2 regions of the Nocardiopsis sp. NPDC050513 genome follow, and region 1 is predicted to be linked to the other one. Evidence: predicted binding sites of a transcription regulator. Region 1 holds the regulator's gene; the other holds the start of a gene.
What was found. The regulator HrcA, encoded in region 1, represses chaperone genes, less so after heat shock. The targets are predictions, from matches to a motif close to TTGGCACTCTCNNNNNGAGAGTGCCAA.

Region 2: the regulator HrcA is predicted to act here: its motif matches at 3,072-3,098, upstream of ACIBFB_RS24410 (FmdB family zinc ribbon protein).

What each region holds. Positions count from the first base shown of each region.
Region 1 covers NZ_JBITHK010000002.1:197,467-205,099, reverse strand. Annotated here, with positions in the region: gene hemW (radical SAM family heme chaperone HemW) at 1-965, shown strand, start outside; gene ACIBFB_RS03620 (DUF4870 domain-containing protein) at 1,006-1,620, opposite strand; gene ACIBFB_RS03615 (DUF4870 domain-containing protein) at 1,666-2,826, opposite strand; gene ACIBFB_RS03610 (DUF3097 domain-containing protein) at 2,957-3,796, opposite strand; gene hrcA (heat-inducible transcriptional repressor HrcA) at 4,008-5,021, shown strand; gene dnaJ (molecular chaperone DnaJ) at 5,026-6,165, shown strand; gene ACIBFB_RS03595 (16S rRNA (uracil(1498)-N(3))-methyltransferase) at 6,162-6,899, shown strand; gene ACIBFB_RS03590 (hypothetical protein) at 7,030-7,633, opposite strand, start outside.
Region 2 covers NZ_JBITHK010000017.1:43,271-50,903, reverse strand. Annotated here, with positions in the region: gene glp (gephyrin-like molybdotransferase Glp) at 1-1,087, opposite strand, end outside; gene galU (UTP--glucose-1-phosphate uridylyltransferase GalU) at 1,182-2,123, opposite strand; gene ACIBFB_RS24415 (5-formyltetrahydrofolate cyclo-ligase) at 2,289-2,945, shown strand; gene ACIBFB_RS24410 (FmdB family zinc ribbon protein) at 3,118-3,471, shown strand; gene ACIBFB_RS24405 (Flp pilus assembly protein CpaB) at 3,591-4,244, shown strand; gene ACIBFB_RS24400 (MscL family protein) at 4,343-4,747, shown strand; gene ACIBFB_RS24395 (D-alanyl-D-alanine carboxypeptidase family protein) at 4,862-5,983, opposite strand; tRNA gene ACIBFB_RS24390 (tRNA-Arg) at 6,405-6,480, shown strand; gene ACIBFB_RS24385 (SpoIIE family protein phosphatase) at 6,965-7,633, shown strand, end outside.

The DNA.
Region 1 (7,633 bases):
CCCAGGTGGGCACGGTGTTCGTCGGCGGAGGGACGCCCACGCTCCTGCCCGCCGAGGACCTGGGCAGGATCGTCGGCGCGATCCGGGACCGCTTCGGACTGGCCCCCGACGCCGAGCTGACCACGGAGGCCAACCCGGAGACCGTGGACCCCGCCTACCTGGCGCGGCTGCGCGAGGCCGGGTTCACCCGCGTCTCCTTCGGCATGCAGAGCGCCCGCCCGCACGTGCTGCGCGTCCTGGAGCGCGGGCACACGCCGGGACGGCCCGAGCGGTGCGTGGCGTGGGCCCGCGCGGCCGGGTTCGAGCACGTCAACCTGGACCTGATCTACGGCACCCCAGGCGAGAGCGACGACGACTGGGCCGCCTCCCTGGACGCCGCGCTGTCCGCCGACCCCGACCACGTCTCCGCCTACTCGCTCATCGTGGAGGAGGGCACCCGCCTGGCCGCGCGGGTCCGCCGGGGGGAGCTCACCGCGCCCGACGACGACACCATGGCCGACCGCTACCTCATGGCCGACGAGGCCCTCGCCAAGGCCGGGTTCGCCCCCTACGAGGTGTCCAACTGGGCGCGCACCCCGGAGGGCCGCAGCAGGCACAACCTCCTCTACTGGACCGGTGGCCACTGGTGGGGCGTCGGTCCGGGGGCGCACAGCCACGTCGGCGGCACCCGGTGGTGGAACGTCAAGCACCCCGCCGCCTACGCGGCGCGGCTGGCGCAGGGGTCGAGCCCGGGGCAGGCACGCGAGGTGCTCACCGCGGAGGAGCGCCGGTTCGAGCGCGTCCTGCTGGAGCTGCGGGTGGAACGGGGGTGCCCGCTCGACCTGTTGGAGCCGCGGGGCAGGGAGGCGGCGCGGCGCGCCGTGGCCGGGGGTCTGCTCGACCCCGGGGCCCACGACGCGGGCCGCGCCGTCCTGACCCGCAGGGGACGCCTGCTCGCCGACGCCGTGGTCCGCGACCTGACGTGATCCGTGTCCCTCCGGGACGCGGCCCCGCGCGGGACCGGGGCTACTTCACCCAGCTGACGTTGAACGGGTAGCGGTACCACTCGCCCCGGTTGGCGGCCAGGCCGCCGAGGATGCCGAAGACCAGGCAGACCACGGCCACGACGATCCACGTCAGCACTCCGATGATCACCAGCGTCAACACCCACGACACGACGATCCCGATCGTGATCAGCAACTGGAAGTTGAGCGCGTGCGCCGCCTGGTCGCGGACGAACGGAGACTCGTCCTTCTTGACCAGGTACACGATCAGCGGGACGAGCCAGCCGAACCCGGAGAAGAAGAATCCGGCCAGGCCGCCGCCCAGGTGGGCGATCAGACCCATCTGCCGTTCCGCCTGGTTGGGCTGGCCGGTGGTGGCCGACGAGGGCTCGGCGCCGCCGGGCGCGGGCCCGCCCGGCTGGTAGCCGCCGTAGCCGCCCGTCCGGTACCCGCCCGGAGCCTGGCCGCCGGGCGGCGGACCGTATCCGGGGCCCTCGCCGGGCGGAGGCCCGTACCCGGGCTGGCCGCCGCCTTCGGGCCCGCTGGCCGGCGGCTGGCCGCCCGTGCCCTCCTGGCCCTGTTGCCGCCGCTCCCGGTCGTCGGGTTCCTCGGGAGGTGGTGTGTTCGGGTGCGACATGGCGGTGTCCCTTCGTGCTGACTCACTCAGGCACTCATGGGGGGACTACTTCAGGAGTCGGATGCTCACCGGGTAGCGGTACCAGATTCCCTTGTTCGCGTTGGAGGCGCCCAGGACGCCGAGGACGATCGCGAGGATCCAGATCAGCGCGATCACGGCGATGCCGATCCAGGACAGCCCTGGGAAGAAGATACCCAGTCCGATGAAGACCACGCAGGCGAAGACGTAGGGGATGAGCAGCGTCAACTGGAAGTTGGCCGCCTCCGACGCGTGGTGCCGCACGGTCGGCGACTGGTCGCGCTTGGCGAGGTAGATCGCCAGGGGCGGGATCCACCCGAGGAAGGCGACCACGAACCCGGACAGGTGCGCGATCATCGACACGAGGGTGCCGTCGTCGGCCGGAGCGGGAGGCTGACCGTAGGGGCCGGGCTGACCGTGCGGCGCCTGGGCGCCGGGGAACCGCGGCGGCTGGGGCTGTCCGAATCCGGGCTGGGCCGGCTGACCGGGCCGGGGAGCGAATCCGGACTGAGCTGCCGCGAGCTGCTGGCCGTAGGACTGCGGGGGCGCGGCCTCCGGCTGCGGCGCGTACGGCGGCTGCCCCGGGGCGCCGGGCGGCGGGGCGAAGCCCGGCTGGCCGCCCGACGGCTGCTGGCCCTGCACCGGCTGGCCCTGGAACGGCTGCCCCGCCTGGCCCGGCGCGGGCTGCTGGGGATAGGCCTGGGGCTGAGCCTGGTCGGGCTGGGGAGCGTAGGGCTGCGGGGCCTCGGGCCGGGGAGCGTAGGCGGACTGCCCGCCCGAGGGCTGTCCGTAGCCCGGCTGCCCGCCCGAGGGCTGTCCGTGGCCGGGCTGGCCACCGGACGGGTGGCCTCCCTCCGGCCGCGGCGCGTACGGCGGCTGGCCGCCGGAGGACTGCGCGTATCCGGGCTGGCCCGCGTAGGGCTGCTGCTGCACCGGCTGGGCCGTGTAGGGGGGCTGCCCGCCGGAGGGCTGGCCGTGGCCCGGGGGCAGGGGCTGAGCTGCCTCCGGCCCCGGCGCGTACGGCGACTGCTCACCGGACGGCTGGGTCGGCCCGGGCTGTGCGGGCGGTTGCTGCGCGGACCCCTGCGCCTGGGCCTGGTCCGGCCGTTCCGGGGCCGACGGGGGCTGCTCCGGCGGCTGACCCTGCGGGTCCTCCGGGGACGGGGGGTTCGTCGGGGTCTCGCTCATGCTGATCCTTGGCTCCGCTGCTGAGGGGCGGTTGTTGTCTGGGGGTCTGTGCCGACGACCGCGGAGGGCCCGGGACGGGCGACCGGCACGACCGGACGCAGGGCGTCCTCGCCGTCGCCTGGTGTGAATCCTAGTGTTCGCCGGGATGCGGTCCCGTAACGAAGTCGATGAGCTCCTCCACGCGGCCGAGAAGGGACGGTTCCAGGTCGGCGTACGAGCGGACCGACCCCAGGATCCGGCGCCAGGCCCCACCGGTGTCCGTCCGCCAGCCCAGGGCCCGGACCACCCCCTCCTTCCAGGGGACACCCCGGGGCACCTCCGGCCAGGCCGCGATGCCCACGCTGCGGGGGCGCACCGCCTGCCAGACGTCGACGTAGGGGTGTCCGGTCACCAGCACGTGGTCGCCGCGGATCTGTGCGGTGATCCTGCTCTCCTTCGACCCGGGCACCAGGTGGTCCACCAGGACGCCCAGCCGGCGGCCGGGGCCGGGCGCGAACTCCGCGACGATCGCGGGCAGGTCGTCGACGCCCTCGAGGAACTCCACGGCCACACCCTCCACCCGGAGGTCGTGGCCCCAGACCCTCTCGACCAACTCGGCGTCGTGCGCGCCCTCGACGTAGATGCGGCTCTCGCGTGCCGTGCGCGCCCGGGCGCCCGTCACCGCGACCGAGCCCGAGGCGCTGCGCAGCGGCCCCCTCGGCGCCCCGGCGGGGCGGACGAGGGTGACCGGCTCGCCGTCCACCAGGAACGCCGCGGGCTCCAGATCGAACACGCGGCGCCGGCCGTGCCGGTCCTCCAGGGTCACGGTCGCCTTGTCCCAGGCCACCACGGCGCCGCAGAACGTCTCCTCGGCGTCCTCCACGACCAGGTCCCGGCTCAGCGGCGTCTCGCGGACCGCGCGCCTCCCGGGCCGTCGCCAGTCCTCGGCCAGCACGTCGCGGCCGTAGCGGCCGGTTCCCTTGGTAGCCACGGTCGTGCAGTCTACTGGTGCGGGGTCCGCGCCCCGTGAGGCGATCGGGTGCGGCGGCCGACACGGCCGCCGCCCGCCTGGCCGGCGTCAGCCGGGCCAGGAGGGAAGATCGGGGATCGGAGGCCGCGTTAGTACTCGTGGGTAGCCGACCGCGTTTGCGGCCGGGCATAGAATTAGCACTGAGGACCACGGAGTGCCAGGAGGTGGCGAGTTGCTGGATGAGCGCAAGCTCGCGGTCCTGCGTGCGGTCGTCGAGGACTTCGTCAACACCAACGAGCCCGTGGGGTCCAAGTCCCTCGCCGACCGGCACCGTCTCGGGGTCTCTCCCGCGACCATCCGCAACGACATGGTCGCCCTCGAGGAGGACGGCTACATCACCCAGCCGCACACCAGTGCCGGGCGCGTGCCGACCGACAAGGGCTACCGCCTCTTCGTCGACCGCCTCTCCTCGGTCAAGCCGCTGTCGGCGGCCGAGCGGCGTGCGATCGAGTCGTTCCTCACCGGAGCCGTGGACCTCGACGAGATCATCGCGCGCACGGTGCGCCTGCTCGCCCAGCTCACCCGCCAGGTCGCGATCGTCCAGTACCCCTCCCTGACCCGTTCGTCGGTGCAGCACGTGGAACTGGTGCCCCTGGGGGCGATGCGGCTGATGATGGTCGTCATCACCAACACGGGCCGGGTCGAGCAGCGGGTGATCGACGGCGCGGGCGAGATCAGCGAGAGCGCGGTCGGCGATCTGCGCTCCATGCTGAACCGGGCCATCGCGGGACTTCCCCTCGGCGACGTCCCGGACGCGGTGGACGACCTCCCCGCCCAGATCGACCCCGAACACCGCCCCATGGCCGTCTCGGTCCTCTCGGTCCTGCTGGAGAGCCTGGTCGAGCGGCACGAGGAGAAGATCGTCCTGGCCGGGACCGCCAACCTCGCGGCGGTGGACTTCGCGGCCAGTCTGCGGGACGTTCTGGAAGCACTGGAAGAGAACATGGTCCTCATCCGTTTGCTGGGTGAGGCGAAGGACCCTTCGATGCTGACCGTGCGCATCGGCGAGGAGAACTTCCACGAGGGTCTGCGGTCCACCTCCATCGTGTCGGCCGGCTACGGCGTGGGAAACCAGTCGCTGGCCAAGATCGGAGTCGTGGGTCCCACCCGGATGGACTACCCGGGAACGATGGGCGCCGTACGCGCGGTGGCCCGGTATGTCGGACAGATTTTGGCAGGACAGTAACTCAGTGGCCAGAGACTATTACCAGGTTCTCGGGGTGCGTCGTGACGCGTCCAAGGACGAGATCAAGAAGGCGTACCGCCGGCTCGCACGCGAGCTGCACCCGGACATCAACCCGGACCCCGCCACCCAGGAGCGCTTCAAGGAGGTGACCCAGGCCTACGAGGTCCTCTCCGACGAGAACAAGCGCCGGATGTTCGACATGGGCCAGGACCCCTACGCTCCGGCGGGCGGCGGCCCCGGCGGCTTCGGCGGCGCGGGCGGGTTCGCGTTCGACGACATCATGAACGCGTTCTTCGGCGGCGGTCAGCCCGGCGCGCGGGGGCCGCGTGAACGGGTCCGTCGTGGACGCAGCATCAAGATCCGCGTCGAGCTGGATCTGAAGGAGACCGCCTTCGGCGTCAGCAAGGACATCACCTTCCCCACCGCGATCCTGTGCGAGACCTGCCAGGGCGAGGGGACGGCCGCCGGGTCGCACCGCACCACCTGCGACATGTGCCACGGCCAGGGTGAGGTCTCCCAGGTCACCCGTTCCTTCCTCGGCCAGGTCATGACCTCGCGCCCCTGCCCGCAGTGCTCGGGCCAGGGCACGGTCATCACCGACCCCTGCGCCGACTGCGCGGGCGAGGGCCGGGTGCGGGAGAAGGTGACCCGCACGGTCAAGATCCCCGCCGGCGTCGACGACGGCACCCGCATCCAGCTCGCGGGCGAGGGCGAGGTCGGCCCCAACGGCGGACCGCGCGGCGACATCATCCTGGAGATCCTCCAGCGTCCCCACCCCACCTTCGAGCGCCGGGGCGACGACCTCCACTGCACGGTGACCGTTCCCATGACGGCGGCCGCGCTGGGCGCCTCCTTCGCCTTCGACACCCTCGACGGCACGGAGAACATCGACCTGCGCCCCGGCACCAACTCCGGCCACGTCATCACCCTGCCGAACAAGGGCGTCACCCACCTCGACGGAGGCGGGCGGGGCGACCTGCGCATCCGCGTCGACGTGGAGACCCCCTCCAAACTCGACGAGGAGCAGGAGGCCCTGCTGCGCAAGTTCGCCGAGCTGCGCGGCGAGGACCAGTCGCCGGGCCGGTTCAGTCCGGGACACGGCGGCCTGTTCGCCAAGCTCCGCGACGCCTTCGGAGCCAAGTGACCCCGCCGGTCTTCCTCGTCGGGACCGCCGACCTGGCGGCCGACCGGATCGAGGTGTCGGGTCCGGAGGGACGGCACGCGGCGGTCGTCCGCAGGATCCGCGAGGGCGAGACGGTGGACCTGTCCGACGGCCTCGGCCGACGTGCGCGCTGCACGGTGACCGGGGTCGCCAAGGACGGCATCGTCTGCCGCGTGGTCGACCGGTGGGACGAACCCGAGCCCAGCCCGCGCCTGACCGTCGTCCAGGCCCTGCCCAAGGGCGACCGCGGCGAGCTGGCCGTGGAGATGATGACCGAGGCGGGGGTGGACACCGTCGTGCCCTGGGCGGCCGAACGCTGTGTCACCCGCTGGAAGGGCGACCGGGCGGCCAAGTCCCTGGGCAGGTGGCGCGCCACCGCCCGGGAGGCCGCCAAGCAGGCGCGGCGGGGGCGGCTGCCGCAGGTGTCGGACCTCGCCGACCGCACGGCCGTGACGGCGCTGCTGGCCGGGGCCGACCTCGCCGTCGTCCTGCACGAGGACGGCGCCCGGCGCCTGGCCGACCTGGACCTGCCCCGGGGCGACGCGGCCGGGATCGTCCTGGTGGTCGGTCCCGAGGGCGGCTTCTCCGACGGCGAACTCGACGACTTCACCGCTGCCGGGGCGGTCCCGGCCCTGCTGGGCCCGACGGTCCTGCGCACCTCCACCGCCGGGGTGGCGGCGCTGTCGGTGCTCCAGACGCGCACCGGTCGATGGTGAGGGGCGCCCGCCGGGCGTGACGAACGGTCCGCGGCACGCGTGAGGTCGGGGCGCGCACGGACGACATGACATGGGGGCGTGCCCGGGATCCGGTCCCGGGCACGCCCCCGCGCTCGCTGCGGACGTCTGGTCAGCGCACCGTGGACTCCACCGGAGCGTTGGTCGTGTCCGTGCCGCCCGCGCTGTCCCCGGGCGACTGGCCGCCGTTCCCCGCACCGTCCGAGCCGCCGTCCTGGCCCGAGCCGTCCTCACCGCCGCCGGTGCCGCCGGTGCCGCCCTCGGAGTCGTCGTCGGTGGGCTCGTCGTCGGGGGTGGCGCACTCGTCCGCGGGGGGCGTCGACGGCTGCGCGCCGTCGGAGCTCTCCCGGTCGGTGGGGGTGGCTTCCACCGGGGTGCAGGTCGCGCTGGCCTGGATGTCGTCGGGCGACGAGGACGGCGCCCGCGAGGGTTCCGGGGTGGGCGTCGGAGCGTCAGTGGGCTCCGGCTCCGGAGCCGGAGTCCCACCGCCCGCGTCGGGGGTGGGAGCGTCGGTGGCGACGCCGTCCCCGGAGGGCTCGGCGGCCTGGGGCGTGCCCTCGCGGTCGGCGCCCGCCGTGGTCATCTCCAGTACGTGGTCGCGGACCTCGGGGCTGGAGATGACCACAGACGCGGCGATCAGGACCGCTCCCGCCACCGCGAGCGCCGGTCGTAGCCAGGGCAGTCCGAACCACGCCCAGCCGCGTCCGCGTTCGGTC
Region 2 (7,633 bases), on a different contig from region 1:
GGCGCGCGTCCCTGCCGTGCGCGGACTCGGTGAGGACGCCGCGCAGGTAGGAGCGGCGCCCGGGCGGCGAGGTCACCGGGGAGGTCAGGGTCGCGCGCGTGGTGGGCAGCGGTCCCGGGTCCAGGCCGCGCAGTTTGCGCAGGACGGGCTGGACGAAGACCTGGAAGGAGACGAACGCGCTCACGGGGTTGCCGGGCAGGGTGAGGATCGGCGTCCCGTCGGGGCCGACCGTCCCGAACCCCTGGGGCTTGCCCGGCTGCATCGCGACCTGTGTGAACTCGACCGTGCCCTGCTGGGTGAGCACCTCCTTGACGACGTCGTAGGCGCCCATGCTCACACCGCCGCTGGTGATGAGGAGATCGGCCCGCGTCAGCAGGCCCTCCAGGGTGTCGAGCACGGTCGCGGCGTCGTCGCCGACGAACCCGTGCCGGTGCACCTCGCACCCCGCGTCGCGCGCGGCGGCCGCGAGCATGAAGCTGTTCGACTCCCAGATCTGGCCGGGGCCGAGCGGGCGGCCGGGCTCGACCAGTTCCTCCCCGGTGGAGAGCACCACGACCCGCGGTCGGGGGAAGACGGAGACGGAGCGGCGGCCGACCGCCGCCAGGACGCCCATCTCCCCCGCGCCGACACGGACGCCCGGGCGCAGCACCTCGGCGCCCTCGCGGACGTCGTCGCCGGCGCGCCGGACGGCGTTGCCCCCCTTGACCGGGCGGTCGAAGCGCGCCGTGGCCGTCCCCCCGTCGGTCCACTCGACCGGCACGACCGCGTCCGCCCCGGTCGGCATGGGCGCGCCGGTCATGATCCGGGCGCACATGCCCGGGGCCACCGCGACCGGGGAGCCGTCACCGGCGGCGATGTCGGCGATGACGGGCAGGCTCACCGGCTCGTCGGCGGTGGCGGAGGACAGGTCGGCGGCGTGCACGGCGTACCCGTCCATCGACGAGTTGTCGAACCCCGGCAGTGACACCGGCGAGGTGACGGCCTCGGCCAGCACGGTCCCGTGCGCCTGGAGCAGGTCGAGCTCGGTCGGTTCGGGTGGCGCGATCAGTCCGAGGACGTCACTGACATGCTGTTCGACGGTCTTCACGGGGGTCCTTCCGGCTCGTGGTCCACGTGGGCGCCCCAGCCGTACCGGCGGGGAACCCACGTCCCATTGTCACCACGACGGCGCCGGGCGCCGCTCAGGCCGTGCCGCCCTCGTGACGGTCGACGAACTCGCGCAGCCAGGGCAGCAGCTCGGCGGCCAGGTCGGGACGGCGGCAGGCGAAGTCGACCACCGTGCGGATGTAGTCGGCCTTGTTTCCGGTGTCGTAGCGGCGGCCCCGGAACAGGACTCCGCGCACCGTTCCGCCGTCCTCGGGCTTGCGGCGGGCGAGTTCGCGCAGGGCGTCGGTCAGCTGGATCTCTCCGCCGCGGCCGGGCGGGGTCTCGTGCAGGACGGGGAAGACCGCCGGGTCGCAGACGTAGCGGCCGATGATCGCCCAACGGCTCGGCGCCTGGTCCGCGGCGGGCTTCTCGACGAGGTCGGTGACGGTGACGACGTCCTCCTCGTCGGTGGGCTCGATACCCGCGCAGCCGTAGAGGGACACCTGCTCGGGCTCGACCTCCATGAGCGCGACCACGCTGCCGCCGTGGCGCTCGCGCACCTCGATCATGCGGCTGAGCAGGCCGGAGTTGTCGATCAGGTCGTCGCCGAGCAGCACGGCGAACGGGTTGTCGCCCACGTGCGCCTCCGCGCACAGCACGGCGTGGCCCAGCCCCCGCGGCTCGCCCTGGCGGACGTAGTGGACCTGCGCCAGGTCACTGGACTCGCGCACCGACCGCAGACGCTCCTCGTCGCCCTTGGCGGCCAGCGCCTCCTCCAGCTCGTAGGCCCGGTCGAAGTGGTCCTCGATCGAGCGCTTGCTGCGACCGGTGATCATCAGGACGTCCCGGAGCTCCGCGGCCACCGCCTCCTCCAGGACGTACTGGATCGCGGGCTTGTCCACGATCGGCAGCATCTCCTTGGGGGTGGCCTTGGTCGCGGGCAGGAACCGGGTGCCCAGGCCCGCCGCGGGCACGACCGCCTTCGTGACGGAGGTGGCGGCGGACCGGGTCCGCGTCTGGTCGGTGTCGGCGCTCATGTCGGCACTCTAGGACAGTCCGCAGGTCACCCGGGGCGTTCACACCCAGGGCGTGTACCAGATGTCCCGACGCTTTCGGACCAATGACGCGAAACCGCCATCCGGTGTTCATCGAGGGTGGTACCGCGTCGCGCCCCGGCGGCCGGCCGGTGCCAGACTGGGGCCATGGACGGTGAGGGCGGGCCGACGGACCGGTCGGACAAGCGGGCACTGCGGCGGCGGATCCTGGCGGCGCGCCGCGAGCGCGGAACGGACGAACGCGACCGCGTGGGTTCGGCGGTCCGCGACACCCTCATGGAGCTGCCGTGGCTGGCCATGGGCGGGACGGTGGCCTGCTACTACTCCGTCGGCGGTGAGCCCGACACCCGCAAGCTCGTGACGGCGCTGTGGAAGCGGGGCGCCTACGTGCTGCTGCCGGTCTTCCTGCCGGGCGGCGACCTGGACTGGGCGGCCTTCGACGGCCCGGACAGCCTGGCCCCGGCCGGGCGCGGGCTGGTCGAACCCACCGGCCACCGCTACGGGACCGGGGCGCTGGCCAGGGCGGACGCGGTGATCTGCCCGGCACTGGCCGTGGACCGCGCAGGGATGCGGCTGGGACGCGGCGCGGGGTGCTACGACCGGGCGCTCGCGTACAAGGGACCGCACACGCCGTCGATCGCGGTGGTCCACGACGAGGAGTTCGTGGCGTCGGTGCCGAGCGAGCCGCACGACCGGCCGGTGGACGCCGTGGTCACGCCCGGCGGGGGACTGCGGGTGTTCGATCCCGACGCCGCCGTCTGGCCGGCTCCCGGCGGACGCGCGAACCGGACCGACCGGGATTAACCGACCCCCTCGAAGCGTTGTCGCTGGCGGTCGCGCCCGCGGACGCCGACGTCCCGCCCCGGTCCCCACGACGCGTGCATCCGGTCCGAGGCGCTGTCGCGGCCCAGGTCGGCGAGCGATTACTATTTAGCAGTCAACGGGCGAGAGTGCCAGTCAGAGGAGGACACGAACAGTGCCTACGTACCAGTACGCGTGCACCGAGTGCGGCGCCCAGATGGAGGTCGTGCAGAGCTTCAGCGACGACTCCCTGACCGTGTGCCCCGAGTGCGAGGGACGTCTGCGCAAGGTCTACTCCGCCGTGGGCATCGTGTTCAAGGGTTCGGGCTTCTACCGCACCGACAGCGGCACGTCCTCCAAGAGCTCCACGCTGACCGGCTCCAACTCCGCCGAGAGCAAGAGCGGCGGGTCGGGTGACTCCTCGTCCTCCGACTCCGCGAAGAGCTCCTCCGGCGACTCCGGGTCGTCCAGCTCCTCCGCCGGGAGCACGGCGAGCAGCGCTTCCAGCGCCCCCGCCGCGGCCAGCTGATCCGCCGCGGCCGTTGACGGTCGAGCGCCGCCGACCTCCGGCGGCGCACCGTCGCCTCCGGCGCGCATCCACCCTGTGGACAACCGCCGCGGCGCCGTTCCGGCGCCTAGCGTGGTGACATGGCCTCCCTTCCCGCCCGCCCCCACCGGCACCGCCACGCGCTCACCCGACTGATCGACCGGCACCGGCGCGTCCTCGCCGCGCTGCTCGCCGCCGTCGCGCTGCTCACCGCGACCCTTCTCGTGCGTCCCCCGCCGACCGCCACCACGGCGGTGCTCGTCGCCGCCCACGACCTCGACCCCGCGCGTCCTCTGGCCGAGCGGGACCTGCTCCGCCGCGACCTGCCCGGCCACGCCGTCCCGAGCGGGGCCCTCGCCCCCGGGACCGGATGGGACGGAGCGCTGCTCAACGCCCCCGTCCGCCGCGGCGAGGTGATCACCGACGCCCGCCTGGCCGACCCTCCCGCCCGCGCCTACGGCCCCGACCTGGTCGCGGCCCCGGTCCGTGTGGCCGACCCCGGCTCGGTGGACCTGCTGTCCCCGGGCAGCCGCGTGGACGTGCTGGCCGCCACCGGGCCCGGCGACCCCCACCGCCCGCGCGCCAGACCGGCGGAGGAGGTGGCCACCGACCGGCCGGTCCTCGCCGTACCGGAGGAGGACACCCGGAGCGGGGAGGGCGGAGCGCTGCTGCTCATCGCCGCCACCCCCGACGAGGCCAGGGCCCTGGCCGGGCACGCGGCCGCCTCGCGGCTGTCCATCACCATTCGCGGTTGACCGCACACCAGTCGTGGTGAATGCTGGCCGGGCTCCACACCGGGCTTCCCGCCTGGGAGGACACGTACCTGACGGCACGAGACACGTAGGGCAGTTCCATGGACGGCTTCAAGAAGTTCCTGCTTCAGGGGAACCTGGTGCAGCTGGCGGTCGCGGTCGTGATCGGCGCGGTCTTCGCCAACCTCGTCACCGCGTTCACCGAAGGGTTCATCACCCCGCTGATCGGGATCTTCGGCGGGATCCCCACCTTCGACGAGCTCTACTTCGAGATCAACGGCAGCCGGTTCATGTACGGCGCGTTCGTCGACGCGCTGATCTCGTTCCTGCTCACGGCCGCGATCCTGTACTTCTTCGTGGTGATGCCGGTCGGCAAGCTCCTGGAGAGGTTCGACGAGGCCGAGGAGGCCACCACCCGGGCGTGCCCGTACTGCTTCGGCGACGTCCCGAAGAAGGCCACCCGGTGCGGCCAGTGCACCAGCGAACTCACCCCGGAGACGGTCTGACCGCTCCGCCGGGGGCGGCCGGGCGCCGCCCCCGTCCGGTTCCGGTCGCCGTGCGGCCGGGTGCGGTGCGCGGGCCGACGCCGGGCGAACGGTCGCGCAGCGGGGCGGCGGCGGTCAGCGGGTGTACTCCCAGTGCCAGGGCTCGAACGGGCTCGACTTGGCCCACGCGGGGTGCACCCAGCCGAAGTCGGGTCCGTTCTCGTTCATCCAGTTCCACCGCTCGGACCGGTAGTTCTGGATGCCGCAGCCGAGGTCGAGGGCCTGGCCCAGACCGTGGTTGCTGGTTCCCGGCACGGCGGCGTAGCCCGGCGGCACCTCGCGGTACACCCGGTACTGGTTCGGCAGGTCTCGGTAGGCGCTGGTGAGACACATGTTCTCGCCGTACTGCTCCACGTACCGCATGTTGAGCTCGAAGAAGTCGGCGGCGGCGTCGGCGCGCAGGAACTTGTCGTCGTAGAGGGCGCACAGAGCGGACTGCGGCAACTGTCCGTTGGGGTAGCCGTCCGCGTCCGACGCGCGGCTCGCGTCGCAGTCGGCCTGGTTCATGTACGTACCGGGGTCCAGCCCCAGGCGCTCCAGCTCCTCCATGAGCCGGTTGGTGCTCTCCTCGGCCTGGTCGCGCAGGTCGTCGACCTCGGCGGCGAGCTCCACCTGCTCCAGCTGCGTGGTGGTCTGCAACTCCTGCGCCTGGCTCGCCAGCTGGACCTGCTCCTCGCGCAGGTCGGTCGCGTCCTGGATGAGCGCCTGGTTGTCCTCGGCGATCTTGGCCGCGTAGGACTGCGTCTGGAGGTCCTCCTCCAGCGAACCCGTGGCGAGCATCGCGAGGATGCCGCCGCCCGGCTGCTGGTACAGCGTGCTGGCCAGCTGTGCGAGCGGTTCGCGCATCTCCCGGAGCTCGACCTCGGTCTGCTGGAGCTCGTGGAGGACGTCGACCAGTTCCTCCTGGGCGTCGTCCACCGCCTCCTGGCGTTCGACGTACTCGCCGGTGGCCGCCTCCAGGGCCTCCGTCGCCGCCTCGTTCTGCTCGCGGAGCTGCGCCAGGTCGGTCTCCTGCGCGGACGCCGGAGCAGCCGCGCCGACGGCTCCGGAAACGGCCAGGACCGAGACGGCCACCACGAGCGTCAGAGCCCTCAGGAGCCCGTGACGCCGCCCACGGAGGCACTCCGCGAGGGCGGCCGGTGCCCCGTTCCCCGATACGCGGAACCCCCGCCGCGCCGAATCAGCAGTGAACGGCACGAATGATCCTCCGCCTGCATGTCGTCGAACACCTAACGTGGCCGCATCGCAACGTACTACATGTCCACATGCGGACACACGAGGCCGAACGGCCGGGCCGCGGCCGTCCGGACCGGCTTTCCCGGTCCCCCATGGCCGCCCGCTCCGACGTTCGGCGTCATCCCTGGTCATCGCGGTGGACGGCGGCGCCCCGCCGCTTCCGCCATGGCGAAAGGGGGGCATACGCGGTCAGACCGCAACAGGCGACGTGAACAACATCACACCGCCACCAGGACAACCAATCGTAGAGCAGCGTACTGCGCCCGGCGTCCAGAGTCCCCGAGTCAGGCCGCCAGAAGGCCGACCGACACCCCACGCACTCCCATCCTGGGTTAGGCTTGGCCCAGCGGCGAGGGAACCGATACCTCCCCACCGCACCCATGGCTCCATAGCTCAGGGGATAGAGCACCGCTCTCCTAAAGCGGGTGTCGCAGGTTCGAATCCTGCTGGGGCCGCCACACGTGACCCGCCGCCGGGTCACGCCCGGCAGGAGCGCCTGGTCGCGGTACTCATCGCGGGCCACGGCGCTCTACGCGTCCGCGGGACTCCTCGGGCGGCGCGGCCCCTCTTCGGCCACGGTGTCGCGGTCGCAGATCCCGCGAGCCCGCCGCCTCCCGGAACAGACACGCGCAGGCCTGGGTGCTCTGCCGGTGCGCGGGCCACAGGGCGTGCCGGGGATCGTCGGGCCACACGGTCTGGCGAGCGTTCTCCCGACCGACCGCCGACCCCGAACCGATCGGCGCCTGGATCCGCTCGCGCGTGGCCGGACCCTCCCGGCGCGGCCCTCCGATCCACCGCGACCCGCACGCTCCGGTCGGCGAGGCGCTCCCGGGCCCCCACCACCCACGTGACCCATGGGGGACAAACCACCATAAACAGGGCATTACGTAGGGGAGAGGCGGGCACCGACCAGAGATCCGCCGAACCCGGGGACGAGCAGCCATGACGCAGCATCTCGCCAGTGAGAGCCCTCCCGACAACGCGCTCGCCAGGATGCGCACGACGGTGGCCACCATCGACGGGCGCGGAGTCCTGACCGGGTGGAGCGAGGGGGCCAGGGACCTGCTCGGCTACCCCGGCGAGGAGGTGCTGGGGCGTTCGGCGACCGCGCTGCTCACCGAGGACAGCCCCCGCGTGGACGGTCGGCTCCTGGAGCGGAAACCGACCTGGATGGGCCGGGTGGTGCTGCGGCACCGCGACGGCCACCGGGTGGAGGGGGAACTGCTGGCGAACCGCCGCATGACCCCGGAGGGGACCGGCTGGATCCTCGTCTGGAACGCGGTACGCCGCGTGTGCGCGGTCGACACGGTGGTGGCGTGGGGCTTCGACCAGGCGCCCTGCCTCCTGGCCGTCCTCGACACCGACCTGCGCGTGCTGCGGGCGAACGCGGACATGGAGCGCGCCGTCGGCCTGACCGCCGACCAGATGCGCGGACTGCGCGCGCCCGAATGCCTTCCGCACCCCGAGACCGAGAAGTACGAACTCCTCATGCGCCGCGTGCTGGAGACCGGAGAACGGCTGCAGCGGGACAGCGTCATGCGGGTCCCGGGCGAGGAGCGCACCCACGCCTGGCGGATCACCGTCGCCCCGGTCCGGGACGAGATCGGGCGG